3 regions of the Thermoanaerobacter sp. X514 genome follow, and region 3 is predicted to be linked to each of the others. Evidence: riboswitches for the same ligand, from Rfam matches in the RefSeq annotation. Region 3 holds a riboswitch; each other region holds the start of a gene.
What was found. Region 3 has a riboswitch for S-adenosylmethionine ahead of metK (methionine adenosyltransferase). Riboswitches for the same ligand answer to the same signal wherever they lie in the genome.
Positions count from the first base shown of each region.

Region 1: another riboswitch for S-adenosylmethionine. It lies ahead of TETH514_RS06130 (methylenetetrahydrofolate reductase); the one in region 3 lies ahead of metK (methionine adenosyltransferase).
Region 2: another riboswitch for S-adenosylmethionine. It lies ahead of TETH514_RS08905 (methionine ABC transporter ATP-binding protein); the one in region 3 lies ahead of metK (methionine adenosyltransferase).

Region 1 covers NC_010320.1:1,248,044-1,254,728, forward strand. The annotation lists gene TETH514_RS06115 (glucose-6-phosphate isomerase) at 1-1,019, shown strand, start outside; gene glgP (alpha-glucan family phosphorylase) at 1,065-2,690, opposite strand; SAM riboswitch class I at 3,190-3,294, shown strand; gene TETH514_RS06130 (methylenetetrahydrofolate reductase) at 3,358-4,269, shown strand; gene TETH514_RS06135 (homocysteine S-methyltransferase family protein) at 4,283-6,685, shown strand, end outside; gene TETH514_RS06140 (YbaK/EbsC family protein) at 6,675-6,685, shown strand, end outside.
Region 2 covers NC_010320.1:1,770,518-1,777,202, reverse strand. The annotation lists rRNA gene TETH514_RS08930 (23S ribosomal RNA) at 1-759, shown strand, start outside; rRNA gene rrf (5S ribosomal RNA) at 792-943, shown strand; gene TETH514_RS08920 (aspartate/glutamate racemase family protein) at 1,042-1,695, opposite strand; gene TETH514_RS08915 (MetQ/NlpA family ABC transporter substrate-binding protein) at 1,712-2,548, opposite strand; gene TETH514_RS08910 (methionine ABC transporter permease) at 2,581-3,234, opposite strand; gene TETH514_RS08905 (methionine ABC transporter ATP-binding protein) at 3,227-4,261, opposite strand; SAM riboswitch class I at 4,331-4,453, opposite strand; gene thpR (RNA 2',3'-cyclic phosphodiesterase) at 4,707-5,255, shown strand; gene TETH514_RS08895 (NFACT family protein) at 5,280-6,685, opposite strand, start outside.
Region 3 covers NC_010320.1:455,715-462,399, reverse strand. The annotation lists gene TETH514_RS02235 (ATP-dependent RecD-like DNA helicase) at 1-1,587, opposite strand, end outside; gene metK (methionine adenosyltransferase) at 1,787-2,974, opposite strand; SAM riboswitch class I at 3,032-3,136, opposite strand; gene TETH514_RS02225 (rubrerythrin family protein) at 3,249-3,752, opposite strand; tRNA gene TETH514_RS02220 (tRNA-Tyr) at 3,889-3,974, opposite strand; tRNA gene TETH514_RS02215 (tRNA-Val) at 3,996-4,071, opposite strand; tRNA gene TETH514_RS02210 (tRNA-Pro) at 4,076-4,151, opposite strand; gene TETH514_RS02205 (hypothetical protein) at 4,309-4,848, opposite strand; gene yyaC (spore protease YyaC) at 4,944-5,456, shown strand; gene TETH514_RS02195 (Gmad2 immunoglobulin-like domain-containing protein) at 5,461-6,685, opposite strand, start outside.

The DNA of each region.
Region 1 (6,685 bases), 790 kb from region 3:
AGATTTATTTTGCTGGAAACAGCATAAGCTCTACATATTTAAGTGATTTATTTGAACTTATAGAGGACAAAGATGTATCAATAAATGTGATTTCTAAATCTGGTACTACTACAGAACCGGCAATAGCTTTTAGAGTTTTTAGAGATTTTCTTGAGAAAAAATATGGAAAAGAAGGGGCTAAATCGAGAATATATGTGACAACAGATAGAGCGAAAGGAGCTTTAAAAAAATTAGCTGATGAAGAAGGATATGAAACATTTGTGATTCCTGACAATGTTGGAGGAAGATACTCAGTTTTGACAGCTGTAGGCCTTCTACCAATAGCAGTAGCAGGCATTAGCATAGACGATATGATGCAGGGAGCTTATGATGCTTCAACAGTCTATACCAAAGACAACCTTAATGAAAATATCAGCATGCAGTATGCAATTTTGAGAAATATTTTGTACAGAAAAGGCAAAGCTATAGAAATACTTGTAAATTATGAGCCAAAGCTTCACTATTTCTCTGAATGGTGGAAACAGCTTTTTGGAGAAAGTGAAGGTAAAGACAATAAGGGAATTTATCCTGCTTCAGTAGATTTTACGACAGATTTACACTCAATGGGGCAGTTTATACAAGAGGGAAGCAGAAATATTTTTGAAACAGTTTTAAATGTTGAAAAACCTGTTAAAGATATAGTTATAAATGAAGACAAGGACAATATAGATGGGCTTAACTTTTTAGCAGGAAAAACTATAGATTTTGTCAATAAAAAGGCTTTTGAAGGAACATTATTGGCTCATACAGATGGAAATGTTCCTAACCTTGTAGTAAATATCCCTGAAATATCAGCTTACTATTTTGGCAATCTGGTCTACTTCTTTGAAATGGCTTGTGCTATAAGCGGATATATAAATGGGGTTAATCCATTTGACCAACCAGGAGTAGAGGCTTACAAGAAAAACATGTTTGCACTTTTAGGAAAACCAGGATATGAAAAAGAAAAAGAATTGTTAGAAAAAAGATTGGGAAAATAAATTAAAGGCCGGGCAATTGCGCGGCCTTTTTAAATAGGGGTTGACTTATTTTTTTGTGTACATTAAATCGTAGTATTCTTTTAACATTCTATTAGCTGAGAAAGCTTCATAAGTCGTCCTTATGCTTTCTCTCATCATGTTTTCCCATTTCGCTTTATCATTGTAGTAGGTTGGAACTACTTTATTTAAAAGGACGTCATAGAGTGCTTCAAGGTCGTGTTTGTCTAATTCTTCTATGTTGTCAGACTCAAAACCATCCCCAAATTGCCAGCCATTTACTCCGTTTATACAAGCTTCTGGCCACCATCCATCTAAAATACTTAAATTTAACACTCCGTTCATGGCGGCTTTCATGCCGGAGGTACCACTGGCCTCTAATGGTCTTCTTGGATTGTTTAACCACACATCAGTGCCTCGAGTAAGCATTTTTCCTATTGTCATATCGTAATCTTCTAAGAATACTACGCTTTCAGGATATTTCTTTGTCATCTCTATTAATTTTGCGACAATTTTTTTACCCACGTCATCTAATGGATGACCTTTTCCTGAAAACACCATTTGAATTTTTTTAGACCTTAAATAATCACCTATAACTTCGTCATTGGTAAATATAAGATCGCTTCTTTTGTAAGGAGCAGCTCTCCTTGAAAAACCTATCAAAAGTTTATCAGCGTCTAATTTAACTCCTGTTTTTTGATATACAAAATCAATTAATTCTTGTTTTAAAATATTGTGAGTTTGTAGGAGCCCTTCACCTTTGTTGTAGGCTTCTATTATCCTTTTATCTACCCAAGTATTTCTGTCAATACCATTGGTTATGGAGATTATAGGTGCTTTGTTGTCAACATGCTGCCACATTCTGTTTGCAGTTTGCCCGTGAAGTTTTGAGACACCGTTTGCAATGCGAGAAAGTCTCAAACCTGCGACTGTCATATTAAAAGGAACGCCACCAATTTGGGCCATTTGCTCAATTGAAAGGCCATTGTTTGCACCCATATACATAAGAAGTTCTAAATCGTGAGATTCGTTTCCTTCCTTAACAGGGGTATGGGTTGTAAATACTACTTCTTCCCTTGTGGCTTTCCATGCTTCTTCAAAACTCATATTTTGATTTTCCATTTTTTCTTTTATAAGCTCAATGGCTGCTAATACTGCATGCCCTTCGTTAAAATGATAAACATCAACATCAATTCCCAAAGCTCTTAAAGCTCTTACTCCGCCAATGCCTAATACTATTTCCTGTGCAACTCTTTCTTCACCAAACCATCCATAAAGTTGACCTGTTATCCATCTGTCCCCATTTTCTGGTATATCTGTGTCAAGCAAATACAGAGGAGCATTGTCAAAGTTGTCTATCAACCATACTTTGCAATACACATTTCTATTTCTTATTTTTACTTTTACCTTTACTCCAGTGTCCTTTAAAAAGTCGTACTTACGTGTGTAATTGCGATAGGCATCATAGGGGTATCCGTCTTCACCGATATGTTGTTCTGTATAACCTTGTTTCCACAGTATGCCTATTCCTACTAAAGGCATACCTAACTCTTTTGCAGCTTTTAGATGGTCTCCTGCTAAAATGCCTAAGCCACCTGCATATAGTTTGAAATCTGACTGTAAGCCATATTCCATGCAGAAATAGGCTACTCTTGGTAATTTTTCATTACCCATATTAAACCTCCTCATTTTCCAAGTGTTAAGTATATTATAATATTAAAAAAATCATTATGCAAGTGTTTGCACAAGTATTAAAAATAAAAACAGTGTTATTGCTCAATAATTTTTATATCTATGTACGGGCCACTCAGTGAATGCTAATACTAAAAGCATTATAAAATTCACAATAGGTATAAACATCAAAAGACCATATGCTCCTCCATAACCAGTTTTATCAAAAATTTTCCACCAGATTAAACCGTAAAGTATAATTGATCCAATAGAAAGGATACCAAAAATAAGAGATGAGAACATTCAAAACATTCCTTTCTCGAAAATTTATATTCTTTACAATTATAGTATAGCAAATAACATAAAAAATTTACAGATTTATTTTAAAAAAGTTAAAAGCCTGCAAAATCTTTAGAGAGGGACAAAAAAATTTCTATTGACATAGGAGTTAATCCATAGTATCATATAGCTTAAATAGTTTAACAATTTAATACTTTAAAATCTCTTATCGAGAGTGGTGGAGGGACTGGCCCGATGAAACCCGGCAACCGGCATTTTATATGCGTCTTGGTGCCAATTCCAGCAGCGTTTCGCTGAAAGATGAGAGAGTTTTGGTGTCTCTTCTTTTGGCGAAGAGACTTTTTTATTTTTAAAAATGGAGGCGATGTAGATGTTGAAAAATGAAAATTTGTGTACTAAACTTAAGAAAAGGAAGTTTGTTGTGACAGCAGAAATTTCTACGCCAAAAGGGGTAGATATAACGAAAACTATTGAAGAAGCGAGAAAATTAAAAGGCATTGTAGATGCCTTAAATATAACGGACTGTCCTATGGCGAATATGCGGATGAGTCCTATAGCAGTCGCTCACCTTTTACAAGACCACTTAAACATTGAAGCTATTTTTCATTTGACCTGTAGAGACAGAAATCTGATAGGCCTTCAGTCAGAGCTTTTAGGAGCTTATGCATTAGGGGTGAGAAATATACTTGCATTGACAGGAGATGACCCTTCCCGTGGAGATACTCCTCAGGCTAAAGGGGTATATGATGTAGATTCTATTGGGCTTTTAAAGATTATCAGTGCTTTTAATAGAGGTTATGATTACAATGGAAATAAATTAGATTCCCCAACAGAATTTTGCGCCGGTACGACTGCAAATCCAAATGATTTAAGGGATGAAGCACTAGAGAAGCTTAAAGTTAAGATAGAGGCAGGGGCAGAATTTATTCAAACACAACCGGTTTATGATGAGGAAATTTTATTTAAGTTTATTGAAAAGATTAAAAATTTCAATGTACCACTTTTGATAGGCATATTACCTCTTAAAAGCTATAAAATGGCAGTCAATTTAAATGAAAAAGTGCCAGGTATAGATATTCCAGAAAAAGTTTTAGAAAGGCTAAAGGATGGAGGAAGAGAAGAGGGAATAAACATAGCTGTAGAGTTTATAAAGCGGATACGCAGTGAAGTTGCAGGAATTCACATTATGCCTTTAGGGAGTACAAATGTTGTGTTAGAAATAATTTCAAGAGTCGATGATTTAGTCTGTGATTTTGCAGAAAATAACGTACAGATGAATTAAATGGAGGTTAAAAATGTTAGACATTTTTAAAGAACTTTCAAATAGAGTGATTGTTTTTGATGGAGCAATGGGGACACAACTTCAAGAGAGGGGTTTAAAAACTGGAGAGTGTCCCGAATATATGAATATAACCCATCCAGAAGTAGTATTTGATATCCACAGGTCCTATATAGAAGCAGGAGCGGATGTGATTGAGACAAATACCTTTGGCGCTAACAGGATAAAATTAGCAAAATATGGACTGGAAAATGAGGTTTTCAATATTGTCACTCAGGCTGTCAAAATTGCCAAAGAAGCTTCCAAAGATAAACCTGTGGCACTTTCTATAGGACCTATTGGAGAACTTTTGACCCCTTATGGAGACATGACTTTTGACGAAGCTTATGATGTTTTTAAAGAAGTAGTTATAGCTGCAGAAAGAGCGGGAGCAGATATTGTTTTAATTGAAACAATGTCAGATATGCTGGAGGCAAAAGCTGCCATTCTTGCTGCTAAAGAGAATTCAAACATGAAAGTTATATGTACAATGACTTTTCAAGAAGATGGAAGGACTCTCATGGGGTCAGACCCTATAACTGTAGTAGTTAGTTTACAAGGGTTAGGATTAGATGCCATTGGCGTTAACTGCTCGACAGGTCCCGATAAAATGGTAAGTGTAGTGGAAAAAATGTCTCAAGTTTCTCGCATACCTATTATTGCACAACCTAATGCAGGTATGCCTGTCATTCGCGACGGCAAAACAGTTTACGACTTAAAACCAGAAGAATTTGCTAGTTTCTTTCCTTCTCTTGTTGAAAAAGGAGCATCTATAGTGGGAGGGTGCTGCGGTACTACTCCTCACTATATAAAACTTGTTAAAAAAGCTGTAAAAGATTTAAAGCCAAAAGTCAAAGTCAACAAATTTACAGCTGTAGCTTCCAATACAAAAACAGTTTTCATAGGCCACGATTATTCTTTAAGGGTTATAGGGGAACGTATAAATCCTACTGGAAAAAAGAAGTTAAGTGAGGCTTTTTTGGCGGGAAATGTGAGTTTAGCAGTAGAGGAAGCTATAAAACAGCAAAAATGCGGAGCGGAAATATTGGATGTAAATGTGGGAGTTCCTGGGGTAAACGAAGAAGAATTACTTCCTAAAGTAGTTTCTGAAATACAAAATGTGGTAGACATTCCTCTTCAAATAGATAGCACTAATATTAAAGCTGTAGAAAAAGCTATAAGAATTTTAAGAGGTAGACCCATAATCAACTCTGTAAGTGCAAAAGAGGAAAGTTTAAAAGAAGTGCTTCCTATTGTCAAAAAATACGGAGCTTGTGTTGTAGGACTTACTGTAGGAGATAAAGGGCTTCCCAAAGATAGGCATGAAAGAATTGAAAATGCGAAAAAAATTATAAAAAAAGCGGAAGAGTATGGCATACCTAAAGAGGACATATTGATAGATTGTATTGTGCTGACGGTTTCTTCTGAGCAGGAGGCCGCAATTGAGACTTTAGAAGCGATAAAATTGGCTAAAGAAGAGTTAGGAGCAAATACTGTTGTGGGACTTAGCAATGTTTCCTTTGGTTTACCTGAAAGAAGGTTGATAAACTCTACTTTTTTAGCAATGGCAGCATCTTATGGGCTTACTACTGCTATTATAAATCCCTGCGATGAAGCCATGATGGACACTTTGAGGGCATCAATGGTTTTACTAAATAAAGATAAAGGCAGTGTAAATTATCTAAAAATATATGGTAACAGGCAAAAAGAGGAAGGTAAAGAAAAAGAACAGCAAAAAATTCAGGAAGAAGATTTAAAGTCAAAGTTCTATATCCAAATTTTAGAAGGTAAAAAATCAGGAGTAGAAGATATAGTAAAAAATATTTTAGAGAAGGAAGTTCAGCCTCTTTCTATAGTTGATAACATAATAATTCCTGCCTTAAAAGAAGTGGGAGATAGATATGAAAAAGGCATATATTTCTTGCCACAACTTTTGAGCTCTGCAGAAGTGGTGCAAAATGCTTTTAGGATAATAAAGGAAAAGCTTCCAAAAGGTTCAGTATCTAAAGGCAAAATAATACTTGCTACAGTTGAAGGAGATGTACATGATATAGGAAAAAATATAGTAAAAGTTTTGCTTGAAAACTATGGATATGATGTAATTGACTTAGGAAAAGATGTCAAAGGAGAAGTGATATTAGAGGAAGTAAAGCGAACAGGGGCACCGTTAGTAGGTCTAAGTGCTTTGATGACGACAACTTTGTTTAATATGGAGAAAATTATCAAACTGCTTAAAGCAAATACTGATGTGAAAATAATGGTAGGCGGGGCTGTTTTGACTGAGGAATATGCCTATAAGATTGGAGCAGATTATTACGGAAAAACGGCTCAAGATGCAGTTAAAATTGCTGATAAGTTTTTCTTAAAAAATGCTCTTTTA
Region 2 (6,685 bases), 1.1 Mb from region 3:
GGCGCCAGCCTTACTGGAGTCGACGTTGGGATACCACCCTGGGATTACCGGAATTCTAACCTATAGCCGTGAAACCGGCGTAGGGACAATGGCAGGTGGGCAGTTTGACTGGGGCGGTCGCCTCCTAAAGGGTAACGGAGGCGCCCAAAGGTTACCTCAGCGCGGACGGGAATCGCGCGAAAGAGTGCAAAGGCAGAAGGTAGCCTGACTGCGAGAGAGACATCTCGAGCAGGGACGAAAGTCGGGCTTAGTGATCCGGCGGCAGTGAGTGGGAACGCCGTCGCTCAACGGATAAAAGCTACCCCGGGGATAACAGGCTGATCTCCCCCAAGAGTCCACATCGACGGGGAGGTTTGGCACCTCGATGTCGGCTCATCGCATCCTGGGGCTGAAGTAGGTCCCAAGGGTTGGGCTGTTCGCCCATTAAAGCGGTACGCGAGCTGGGTTCAGAACGTCGTGAGACAGTTCGGTCCCTATCCGTCGCGGGCGTAGGAAACTTGAGAGGCACTGCCCCTAGTACGAGAGGACCGGGGTGGACGAACCGATGGTGTACCAGTTGCACCGCCAGGTGCACAGCTGGGTAGCCAAGTTCGGAAGGGATAAACGCTGAAAGCATCTAAGCGTGAAGCCCGCCTCAAGATTAGGTTTCCCATCCGAGAGGGGTAAGACACCTCGAAGACTACGAGGTAGATAGGCCGGGGGTGTAAGAGTGGAAACACTCTTAGCTGACCGGTACTAATCAGTCGAGGACTTGACCGATAAGGCTTTGTGCAGTTTTGAGGGTCTAGATTTCCGGTGGCGATAGCGGAGGGGAAACACCCGTTCCCATTCCGAACACGGTCCACAAGGGGCCCCCAGACGGTCGCAAGACCGGCTGGGGTGCTAGTTAAGCCCTCCAGCGCCGATGGTACTGCTTTCGCGGGAGAGTAGGTCGCTGCCGGTAAAATTTTATACATATTTAAAAGAGGTAGTCTGTTTTTAAAATGGGCTACCTCTTTTCTGTTTTTATCTCCGGAAATTGATGCTCAAGTGTTTTTAATCTCACAAAAAGAGTTCAGCCAGCATTTTTTCTGCTGGGTCAATGATAGGTACGTTTAATTTTTGTTCAAGTTTTTCTTTCAAATAAGGTAGGTGGGTGCAGCCTAGCACCAGCCCCTCTGCATTGAAGTTTTTAGGGACTAAATCGGCAAGATTAAATTTATCAATGATGATTTCTGGAATTTCGAGATTTTCAATTGCCCTTATTACTGGAAGCGTAGTGACCCCGATGATTTGAATCGTAGGATTATTTTCGTAAAAGATTTTTTCTATAGTCTTCAAGGACTGGCCATTGGCAGCCAAGATTACCAACCGCTTATATCTTGACGCCAGGCTATGGTATACTTGAAGTGGTGTTACAATATTGGTATCAGGGTACTTTTGTTTTACAAGTTCAAGGTCTATTGCAGCTGAAAGAGAATTGCAGTAAATCATTACCTTTCTTATGTTTTGCTTCTGGAAATCGCCTATAATAGAGATTACCTTCTGGGTGAGAGCATCAGGTTTTAAGAACTGGAGCATGTTTTGTTCATCGGGGCTTGAAGCAGCAGGGATTCCCACCGCTTCAAGCCCCTTTTTTCTTATAAAATCGACTCCCATCTGAGTATCTACTGGTGTACCAGCGATGACACCGATAGTTTTATCAGATTCTGACAATAAAATCACCTCCTGCTTAAAAGGCGGGTACGACAGCACCTTTATATGTTTCCTCAATGAATTTTTTAACTTCTGGAGAATTTAAGGCTTCGGCTAACTTCTTAAGTTCAGGCCTAGATTCATCGCCTTTGCGGACCACCAGTACATTGACATAAGGGGAATTTGCTGATTCGATAAAGAGAGCATCCTTAGTGGGTATAAGTCCAGCTTCCAAGGCGTAGTTGGTGTTTATTACCGCTGCGTCTACATCTGACAGTACCCTTGGCAGAGTAGCGGCTTCCAGCTCGGAAATCTTAATTTTTTTAGGATTTTCGACAATGTCATTTACTGTTGCTTTAATACCTGCATCTGGTTTTAATTTTATTACTCCAGCTGATTGCAGCAGTAGCAAAGCTCTTCCGCCATTGGTAGCGTCGTTGGGTATGGCAATGGTAGCGCCTTCTTTTAACTCACTGAGGTTTTTGATTTTTTGGGAGTATATACCCATGGGTTCGATATGAACTTTAGCAATATATGTTAAATCAAGATTATGCTCCTTTGAGAAATCTTCAAGATAAGGGATGTGCTGGAAATAGTTAGCATCTAATTCTTTTTCAGCTAGCTTTAGGTTGGGTTGCACGTAATCTGTGAACTCTACAATCTCTAGAGTAATTCCCTCTTTTTCGAGGAGGGGTTTTACGACGTTTAAAATTTGGGCGTGGGGCACTGGAGTAGCTCCTACTTTGATGGTTGTTTTTGATACGCCCTGGTTTTGGGTTTGTTTGTCGGAAGTGGGTCCTTGTTTTGTTCCGCATCCCGCAATAAAAATTGTTAGAAGGCTCAGTAATAAAAGTGTAGTTAAGAACTTTTTCACATCAATCTCCTCCTTTATTAAAAAAGTAAAATTTACCGATTTTTTGACAGCTGTTTTACTAGTACATCTCCTATGAGTTGAATTAGCTGTACCATAGCTACCAAAATTGCTACGGTATAAAGCATAATGTCGAGCATAAATCGCTGATATCCATATCTTACTGCTAAATCTCCTAGCCCACCACCTCCTATAACACCTGCCATGGCAGAATATCCCACTAAATTTATAGTAGTTATGGTAATCCCTGCGGCTATTGAAGGTAAAGCCTCGGGGACTAGCACCTTGGTTATGATTTGAAGGGGTGAAGCTCCCATAGACTGGGCTGCTTCAATGATACCGCGGTCTACCTCTCTTAATGCTGTTTCGGTAAGCCTTCCCATAAAGGGAATAGCCGCTACCGAAAGGGGAACAATCGCTGCGGTGGTCCCTATAGCTTTCCCTACAAGCAATCGTGTAAAAGGTATAAGCACGATTAAAAGTATTACAAAAGGCACAGAGCGAAAAATATTTACAATAGTGCCTAGTATTTTGTTTAAAAGTTCGTTTTGCAGTATCTGATTCCTGTCGGTTACCATCAGCAGGATTCCGAGGGGTACCCCGAAAATCGTTGCTATGAACGTTGACACCGCCACCATGTAAATAGTTTGCCATGTGGCAACCAGCAACAAGTTTATAGTTTCAGACATTTTCAATCACCTCCACGTCGAGTCCCAAATCTTTTAGATATTTTAAAGCAGCGTCTGTTTCACCGTTTTTGCCTCTTAGCTCAACTATAAGAGTACCGTAGGGCATACCCTGGATGTGGTCAATGTTTCCATAGAGAATATTGGTGTCAACATCAAATTTTCTTATAATGTTTGATATGACAGGTTCTGTTGTAATTTCGCCGAAAAAGGCAATTTTAATAATTTTGCCTTCCAAGTGTTCGTGGGACAAGTTTTCAATCCTATCTTTTAATTCCTTAGGCATTTCTGATAAAGTTACAGATTTCAAAAAATTTCGTGCGGTTTCTGTTTGAGGTTTTTTAAATACTTCAATAAGAGGTCCCTGTTCTACCACACGACTTTTTTCAATAACTGCTACTTTATTGCAAATTTGTTTAATGACATTCATTTCATGTGTTATGAGAACTATGGTGATTCCCAGCTCCCTATTTATATCTTTTAAAAGATTTAAAATAGAAAGAGTTGTTTCTGGATCCAGCGCTGAAGTAGGTTCGTCACAAAGAAGAACTTTCGGATCATTAGCCAGGGCTCGTGCTATACCTACCCGCTGTTTTTGACCGCCTGAAAGCTGAGAAGGATAGTTGTCGGCCTTGTCGGAAAGCCCCACGAGCTCTAAAAGATTTTCTACTTTTTTATCGATTGTCCTTTTGTCCAGCCCGGCAATCTCCAAAGGAAAAGCCACATTGCCTCTGACAGTTCTGGATGATAACAGATTAAAATGCTGGAATATCATGCCTATTTTTTTTCGCATTTCTTTTAATTCAGAGGGAGAAAGCCGAGTCATTTCAACACCATCTATCTCAATTGAACCGGAAGTTGGCTTTTCGAGCATATTTATGCAGCGCAGGAGAGTACTCTTTCCAGCACCGCTCAGACCTATAATTCCAAAAATATCGCCTTTTTCTATGTTGAGGTTGACGTCTTCCAAAGCCCTAACATTTCCTGAAGCTGAATGATAAACTTTTGTAAGATTTCTAATATAGATCAAAGAAAAGCCTCCTTTCCCAAAATAAAAATAAAAAATCCTCTTCTGACAGTACGAAGAGGTTTTTAAATCCTCTTATCTGCCAGAACTCAACGTTCTGCAGGAATTAGCACCGTGCAGCCGCATGTTTAAAACTTTCGGCCACCGGTTGCCGGGTTTCATCGGGCCAGTCCCTCCACCTGCTCTCGATAAGAGTTTTTATTTTATTATTCACTTTAGCAATTTAATTAGATAATAACATCAACATAAACATTTGTCAATAGGTTAAAAAAGTCATGATGTAAGTTATTTAAAAAATCATAAAGCTAACAGAAACAGAGGCAAGAAAAATATAGCAATAGTCTATTTGAGATGGATTTTTTTTGCTTCTATTTGCTATAATTTTGAGGAGGACAATGAAAGTTTTAATACAATTATTTCCATGGAAATAGAAAAAAGGAGGAGTGCTATGAGAACGTTTATTGGAATTGATTTAGATGAAAAATCAATAGGGAAATTATCAAGTTTTCAGGAAGAGTTAAAAAATTATACGATAAAAGGAAGATGGACTCATAAAGATAATTTCCATATTACTTTAAAATTTCTAGGGGAAATAGAAACAGAAAGTGTAATGAAAATAAAAGACTCTCTTGAAGTAGCAGTAAAAGATATTAGTCCCTTTTATATAAAATTTGACAAAGTAGGATTTTTTAAGGGAAATGGCGATATGCGAGTATTGTGGGTAGGTACAGAAGAAAATTCCTTTCTTAATAAACTGCATGACAATATAGATGAGGAATTATATAAAATTGGCTTTGAAAAAGATAAAAGAAAGTTTACTTCCCACATTACCATTGCCAGAGACATACGTTTAAGCATTGACATAGAAGAAGTAAATAGTCTTTTTGAAAAACAAGAAAAAGGAGCAATTTTAGTAGATACAGTTTTTTTGTATGAGAGTGTTATACAAGAAAATAGAAGAAAATATATTCCTATATTTAGTGTGCCTTTAAAATAAGAAGTAAGATGCCTAAAAAGCATCTTACTCTGGGTCTACATAAAGGGTCTTTTGGCTTGTATATATTACAAAACCTGGTTTTGCGCCAGAAGGTTTTTTTACGTATTTTTTTAAGGTATAATCAACAGGTACATTTGAAGAATGTTTCGCTTTGCTATATTTGGCGGCTAATTTTGCAGCTTCAATAAGAGTTGTTTCAGGCACAGGTTTGTTATTTGTCTTGATTATGACGTGAGACCCTGGCATGTCTTTTGTGTGAAGCCATATATCGTTAGGATTTGCGAATTTTAACGTTAGATAATCGTTTTGAGTGTTGTTTTTCCCTATATATATGTCGAAACCGTCTGAAGATACTACATGTAACGGTTGAGAAAGAGTTTGCCGTGATATTTTTTTCTTTTGCTGCTTATGTATATACCCTTGTTCAGACAGTTCATTTTTTATTTCCTCTATTTCTGATGGTAATGTACAATTTTCCAAGTTCACTAGTTGACCTTCTAAATAAGTTATTTCCTCAAGAGTATCGGATATTTGTTTTTCTATTATTTTATTGGCATTTTTTAACTTGCTGTATTTTTTAAAGTATCTTTGTGCATTTTCTGAAGGGGAATATTTTTTGTCAATGGGTATTTCAATTTCTTCACCAGTGTAATAGTTTATGGTTTTGAAGCTTTCCATTCCTTTTTTTAACAAATGCATATTTGCTGTTATAAGTTCGCCGTAAAGTCTAAAAGTGTCAGCATTTTTTGCTTCGTTTAATTCTTGTTGAAGTTTATCTAATTTGTTATAAAGTTTTTCTAAATTGTTGTTGATGATTTTTCTTAAATCCGAGGACCTTACTTGCAAATTTACTATATTTGCTTTTTCACTGAAAAATTTACAAGCAGCTTTGTTCACTGTAGGGAAAAAAGTTTTTGTAATATATTGAGATAAATCAATACAAGAAAAGTCAATTACTTCATTTTCCTGAAAGGCAATGCAAGGTTTTAAATTTAAGCTTAAAACATCTTCATATATTTTTTTTATGTTTTGATATAGATTTTCAATTTGCTCATCTTCTATTGATTCTACAAATCTGTCAGATATATTACATCTAAAAGTAACTTCTCTTGCCAAAGTGGGGCTAAATCCTTGTAAAATATCTACTAAGGTTTTTTCAATTTTTTTTGACTTGTAGTTATTAACAGCTTCTTTAAAAGAAGGTAGCGAGAGATTATTTATATTTAACTTTTCCTGCAGTGGTGGGTAGACATATTGCCTCCCAGGTAGTACTTCTCTTACTTTACTCATATCGGAATATACTCTTTTTATGCTATCTATTATCGTTTGAGTAGCTTTGTCAATTAATATGATATTGCTGTGTCTTCCCATTATTTCAATAATTAGAGTTTTAATTGTTTGATTTTCTAATTCGTCTTTTGTTTCTATGT
Region 3 (6,685 bases):
CACAAGCTCCAATATGGTTTTTAATATATCCTCTTGGGTGTTAGCATTTATAAAAAAGAAATCACTATTTTTATCGTTATAGGTTGGATATTCTCCATTATTTATCTTGTGAGCATTTACTACTATCAAACTTTGCTTTTGCTGTCTAAAAATTTCTTTTAAACGTATCACTTTTACTATTCCACTGTCTATTATATCTCTTAGGACATTTCCGGCTCCAACAGATGGAAGCTGATCAGCATCCCCTACTAAAATCAGTTTTGCCCCTATAGGTAGGGCTTTTAATAAAGCATTCATAAGCAATATATCTACCATTGAAGCTTCGTCAACTATTATAACGTCGTATTTTAATGGGTCTTTTTCATTTTTGTTAAAGCCCTTCCCTTCTTCCTCCGAATAAGTATATTCTAAAAGCCTATGAATAGTCTTCGCCTCTTTTCCAGTAGCTTCCGTTATCCTTTTTGCGGCTCTTCCTGTTGGGGCTGCAAGAGCCACTTTTTTACCAGCTTTTTCAAAAATACGTATTATACAATTTATTATTGTAGTCTTTCCTGTGCCTGGTCCTCCCGTTATGACAACAACAGAATTTTTAACAGCTTCTTCAACAGCCAATTTTTGATTTTCTGCTAACAAAATACCTGTTTCTTTTTCAAAATTTCTAATTTCTTTTTGGACATCTATGCCTAAATCTTCATTTTCCATTAGTGTCATGTTAAACAATCTCTCTGCTGTGTGTAATTCAGCTATATAGTAAGGTATATAGTAAATTCCTACAGTATCATCTTCAAAAGTTTCAATATGTATTTTTTCATTTTGTACTAAAAGCACAAAAGAATCCTCTACTTCTTCTTCGCTCACTTCTAACAAACTTGCTGCTTCTTTTTTTAACAATTCTTTCGGCACATAGGTGTGACCATTTGCCGCATACTGCATCAAAACATATCGAGTACCAGAAGATATGCGATATAGAGAATGAGGGTCAACTCCTAGGCTCTCTGCTATTTTGTCTGCAGTTTTAAATCCTATTCCAAATATATCGTCAGCCAATCTGTAAGGGTTTTGCTTAATAATTTCAATCGCGTTGTTTCCGTATTCTTTATAAATCTTTATAGCCATTGCAGTGGAAATACCGTACCCCTGCAAAAACACCATCACTTCTTTTATGCCCTTTTGCATTTCATAAGCTTCACAAATTCTTTTTATCTTCTCATCGCTTAGACCTTTTATTTCTTTTAATCTTTCTGGTGCAGTTTCAATTATATTTAAAGAATCAACGCCAAACTTTTTTACAATTTTTCTTGCTGTAACAGGACCTATTCCAGGAATTAAGCCAGAAGATAAAAACTTTTCTATTCCTTCTAAAGTGGTGGGAGCCAAGGTTTCATAATTTAAAACCCTAATTTGCTCACCATAATCAGGATGTTCTACCCATTCTCCTTCAATTTTAATTCTTTCCCCAATGTTTACATAAGGCATATAACCTACAGCAGTGACTACTAAACCTTGGGTACTTAATTCTAAAACCGTATAACCATTTTGTTCATTTCTAAAAATTATTTCTTCAACTACACCCTCTATGTCAATCATAGCCGATTCTCCTGTTTTAATTCTTTTCTTTATTTAATTTTACCTTATATTTAAAGCAAATTAAAGCCAATTCATTTCTTTTTTTCAATTTTTGTGGTATAATTAAGGTAGCGAAGCGTTTACAAAACATAAATTCTATGGCATTTAAAAAAGATATATAAAAAATGCCAGAAGCCCGGGTTTACCCGGGCTTTCAAATTTACATTCCTGCCAATTTTCTTAATATATCTACTTTGTCTGTTTTCTCCCATGGGAGGTCTAAGTCGTGTCTTCCAAAGTGGCCATAAGCTGCAACTTGTCTATAAATAGGTCTTCTTAAATCTAAATCCCTAATTATAGCTGCAGGTCTTAAATCAAAAACTTGTTTTACAATTTCCGAAATCTTTTCATCTGATATTTTACCTGTGCCAAAAGTATCAATACCTATTTCAAGAGGTGTAGCAACACCTATCGCATAAGCTAATTGCACTTCACACTTCTTAGCAAGTCCTGCTGCCACAATATTTTTTGCCACATATCTTGCAGCATAACTTGCAGATCTATCAACTTTTGTAGGGTCTTTACCAGAAAAAGCTCCGCCCCCGTGCCTTGCATATCCGCCATAGGTGTCTACAATAATTTTTCTTCCTGTAAGTCCGCTATCACCTTGAGGTCCACCAATTACAAACCTTCCTGTGGGATTTACAAAAATTTTAGTCTTATCATCTATCATATTTTCAGGAATTATAGGTTTTATTACATGTTCAATAATATCTCTTTCAATAGTATCGTGATCAATCTCAGGTGCATGTTGAGCTGATACTACAACAGAATCTACCCTCACAGGCCTGTCATCTTCATACTCTACTGTTACTTGTGTTTTACCATCTGGTCTTAAATAGCTTAATGTCCCGTTCTTTCTAACTTCCGCCAGTCTTCTTGCAAGCTTGTGAGCTAGCATTATAGGCATAGGCATTAATTCTTCTGTTTCATCGCAAGCAAAACCAAACATTAAACCCTGGTCTCCAGCGCCAATAGCCTCAATTTCCGAATCTGAAAGTTCTCCTCTTTTAGCTTCTAATGCCTTGTCCACACCGAGGGCAATATCCGGTGATTGCTCATCAATAGAAGTGATAACCGCACAAGTATCAGCGTCAAAACCGAATTTTGCTCTAGTATAGCCAATTTCTTCTACTACTTTCCTTACAACTTTCGGTATGTCTACATAACAATCTGTAGTAATTTCGCCCATTACTAAAACCAAACCGGTAGTTACAGCAGTCTCACAAGCAACTCTGGCATAAGGATCTTTTTTCAAAATTTCATCTAATATCGCATCAGAAATCTGATCACAAATTTTATCAGGATGCCCCTCAGTGACTGATTCAGATGTAAACAATCTACGCATTTTTTCTATTCCTCCTTAAAAGCAAAATAAAACCCCTTCCAAAAGAAGAGGCACATACCCTCATCTTTCAGAAGCATGCTTCTGAGAGAATTAGCACCTTGTCCTATAGGACAGGTTGCTGGGTTTCATCGGGCTCTTTCCCTCCACCTCTCTTGATAAGAGCATGTTATTAAATTTTCTGATGTCTACTATAGCACACTTTATCTACTATGTCAAATATTTTTGCATCAAAAAAAGAGCATGCCAAAACATGCTCTTTTTTGAAAAATTATATTTAAAATACTACAAATTTTTCTCCAGGAACTCCACATACAGGACATTTTTCTGGCAATACATCAACAGAGGTATATCCACAAACGGGACATATGTAAACTTTTGATATCTTTATGTCTTCTCCTTTTAATGCTGCTTCTTTTGCTTCAGTGTACAATTTTGCATGTATTTTTTCAGCCTCAATAGCATAATGTATGCTTTTTTTAGCTCCAGATTCCTCTTGAAGTTCTGCAACAGCATTATAAGCAGGATACATCTCTTCTACTTCAAAGGTTTCCCCTTCTATAGCTTTTTCAAGATTTTCTACTGTATTTCCAACTTCTCCAAGAGTTTTGTAATGATTTGTGGCATGTACCAATTCAGCATAGGAAATAGCCCTGAAAAGTCTTGCAATATTAGGTTTGCCTTCTTTTTCAGCTACATCAGCAAAAATTTGATATCTCATGTGAGCTTGACTCTCTCCAGCATAGGCTTCACTAAGATTATGTCTCGTCATTTCTCTCATAAAAGATTCCTCCCTAATTAAATTTTTATTAATAAATAATAATTTTCTCTTTCAAATAATATTATACTACACTTTTTTACCATGTCAAGACATTTGAAGGAGAAAAATAAAAAAGACCTTACGGTCTTTTTTTCAATGGTGGAGGGAGATGGATTCGAACCATCGAAGGCGACAGCCAACAGATTTACAGTCTGCCCCCTTTGGCCACTTGGGTATCCCTCCACAATATTTAATTTTTGAAAATGGTGGTCGCAATAGGACTCGAACCTATGACCCCCTGCTTGTAAGGCAGGTGCTCTCCCAGCTGAGCTATACGACCACAATGGTCGGGATGGAGGGACTTGAACCCCCGACCCCATGCTCCCAAAGCACGTGCGCTACCAACTGCGCCACATCCCGACATCAGTGACGAAATAAATTATAATAGAAAAAATGAAATTTCACAATAGGCATAAAAGCTTAAAAATGGCCGTTTTATTGATTTATCGCCTGCAATCTTTAAATTTTTTAAGAATACGTCATATTTTAAAGTGTCTGCACAAAATACCACATAAGGTCATTTCGCGGCAAAATATTTATTTGCTATTTCTACAAGATAATTTATCTCTTCGGAAGAAAGTTTATTTTTTAATATGTTTAATAATCTTTCATTATCTTCCTTTGTTAATCCTTTCTCTGCCATCTTCATAATCTTATCCATATCCTCTTTCCCTAACTTCTGTAAAATTTCCATTACCTTTGCCTTCTGAGAAGCTTCCATTTTATCTTGTATTTCCAATATTTCTTCTACAGTAATCACTTTTTCTTTTTTATCTTTTTCATTTTCTTGTGTTGTAGTTTTATCTACATTTTGCTCAAGAGCTTGGCTTGAATATTTTTCTTCTTCTCTTGAAATTTTTGTAGTCTTAGACTCATTATATTTTTCTACATTTTCTATTTCCCTATCCCACATCTGTTTCCCTGCGGGATATACTTCATCAAAAGTTTTAATTTCCTCCTTATTCTTATGTTCTTTAAAATATGTTTTTAACATAAACATAGTAGTAGCTGACAAAAATACCGCGATTAGAATTATGTAAACTGTATATTTTTTCATTTTTGAAAACCTCCCATTATTTTAACTGTACACATTTATTATTCCTTCCCTTAATTTTTTAATTCAGTTTATTATTAAAAAGGGAGGCTTCAATTATGGAAGAATTAAGGCTTAAATATGATGATGATAACGCCGTTTATTTCATAGCTAATTTTTTAAATTCCTATTTAAGCCCTAATTCAGTTTTTTTATGTATTGGTACAGATAAATTTATAAGCGACTCCTTAGGTCCTATCGTAGGAAATCTGTTAACAAAATCACTTCCACCAACTTACTTTGTTTACGGTACCTTAAAGAGGCCAATTCACGCTATAAACTTAGAAGAAAATATAAAATACATAAAAAAGAAGCATCCTAATAGTAAAATTATAGCTATAGATGCTTCTTTGGGAGACAAAGAAAGTATAGGAAAAATCTCAATAAAAAAAGCCCCACTGTACCCTGGAAAAGGGGTGGGGAAAATGCTTCCTCCTGTTGGAGATATTTCAATAGTAGGCATTGTCGATGTATATGACTCATTGCCATTAAATTCAATTAGATTAGGCTTTGTTTTTGATATTGCAGAAACAATAGCAGAAGGAATTTATTTAGCTTTGAAACATTCATAATTTTTTATTTTAATTTTAAAGGTATAGAAACTAAATTTTGTATAGAACCATCTTTAGGGCTTAAAGAGAAAACTTGAAGAATCCCATTTTGCGGCTCTTTTAAAGGCTTATAGGAAATTATAGCTTCGAAATCCCCCCAAGAAGGAGCAGCGTCAGTTGCTTGGACAAAACTCTCATTTAAAATATTGCCATTGCTACCAATTAGCCTTATATTTACCCCTCCTTCAAATACTCTTGCCTTTCCTATTACTTTGAAGGGGCTTGAAACCACATCATTTTTGGCTGGAGCCATTACTTTTATATTAAGCTCATAAGAAATGCTACTGTTATCTGAAACAATTATCGCTCTTGCTTCCTTGTCTTTCGTAAGTATTATACCTAATTCGTCTCCTACTTTTATTTCCGAAAAGCTGATATCCCTTTCAGCATATTTAATTCCCCCTTCAGGGTCATAACTAACCTTTGCCATGAAGTGGATAATAGCATTCGGTAGTACTTTTATATCTGGTCCCGCTTCATTTCTTAAATCCTGAGCATCCTGGTATTCCCTCTCAATAGTAATAATTCTATTTGCATAATCAATAGCCTTTACTTTTCCATAAATAAAGGATTCACCTTTTAAAGGATCTGTCTCAGGTATTGGAGTGAACTCAGCCGATACATTGCTAATAACCCATATATAATTATCTCCTTCTTCAAGAGGTTGAATTAATTTTATGCTATATACTTTATTGTCATGTACTGCTTCTATATCAGCTGTCCCATCACTTTTCTTTTTTAATGTCAGCTCATTTTGACTTCCTAAACCTATTACACCTCCCTCTTTTCTAAGAAGTTGAATAGGGTCAAAACGCCATGTTTCTTTCCCTAAATCTGCTCTTTCTTGTAATTTCTTTATCCTCTCTGGGTTATTGTATACATCGCCTACTAATATCATTCTTTTTAAAGGATCTAAACCTATTTTGTATTTTCCTATTGCATCTACCTTGTTCCCTTCTATTAAAATTTGAACATTGTTTACACTAGGAATATCTGTTAATACATTTACAAGAGCAGCAACCTTTAGTTTGTCTATCTGCTCATTGTCACTCTCTTGAAGAAATTCTTTAGACAAGTTTACAAAAACTGTCCCTTCTTGCATATCTATAGAAAGCAGTTTTGTTCCAATTGGAAACACCGGTTTTGCATATTCATCCGTAGGTCCTTTAATCATTTCAAGTATTACTTGC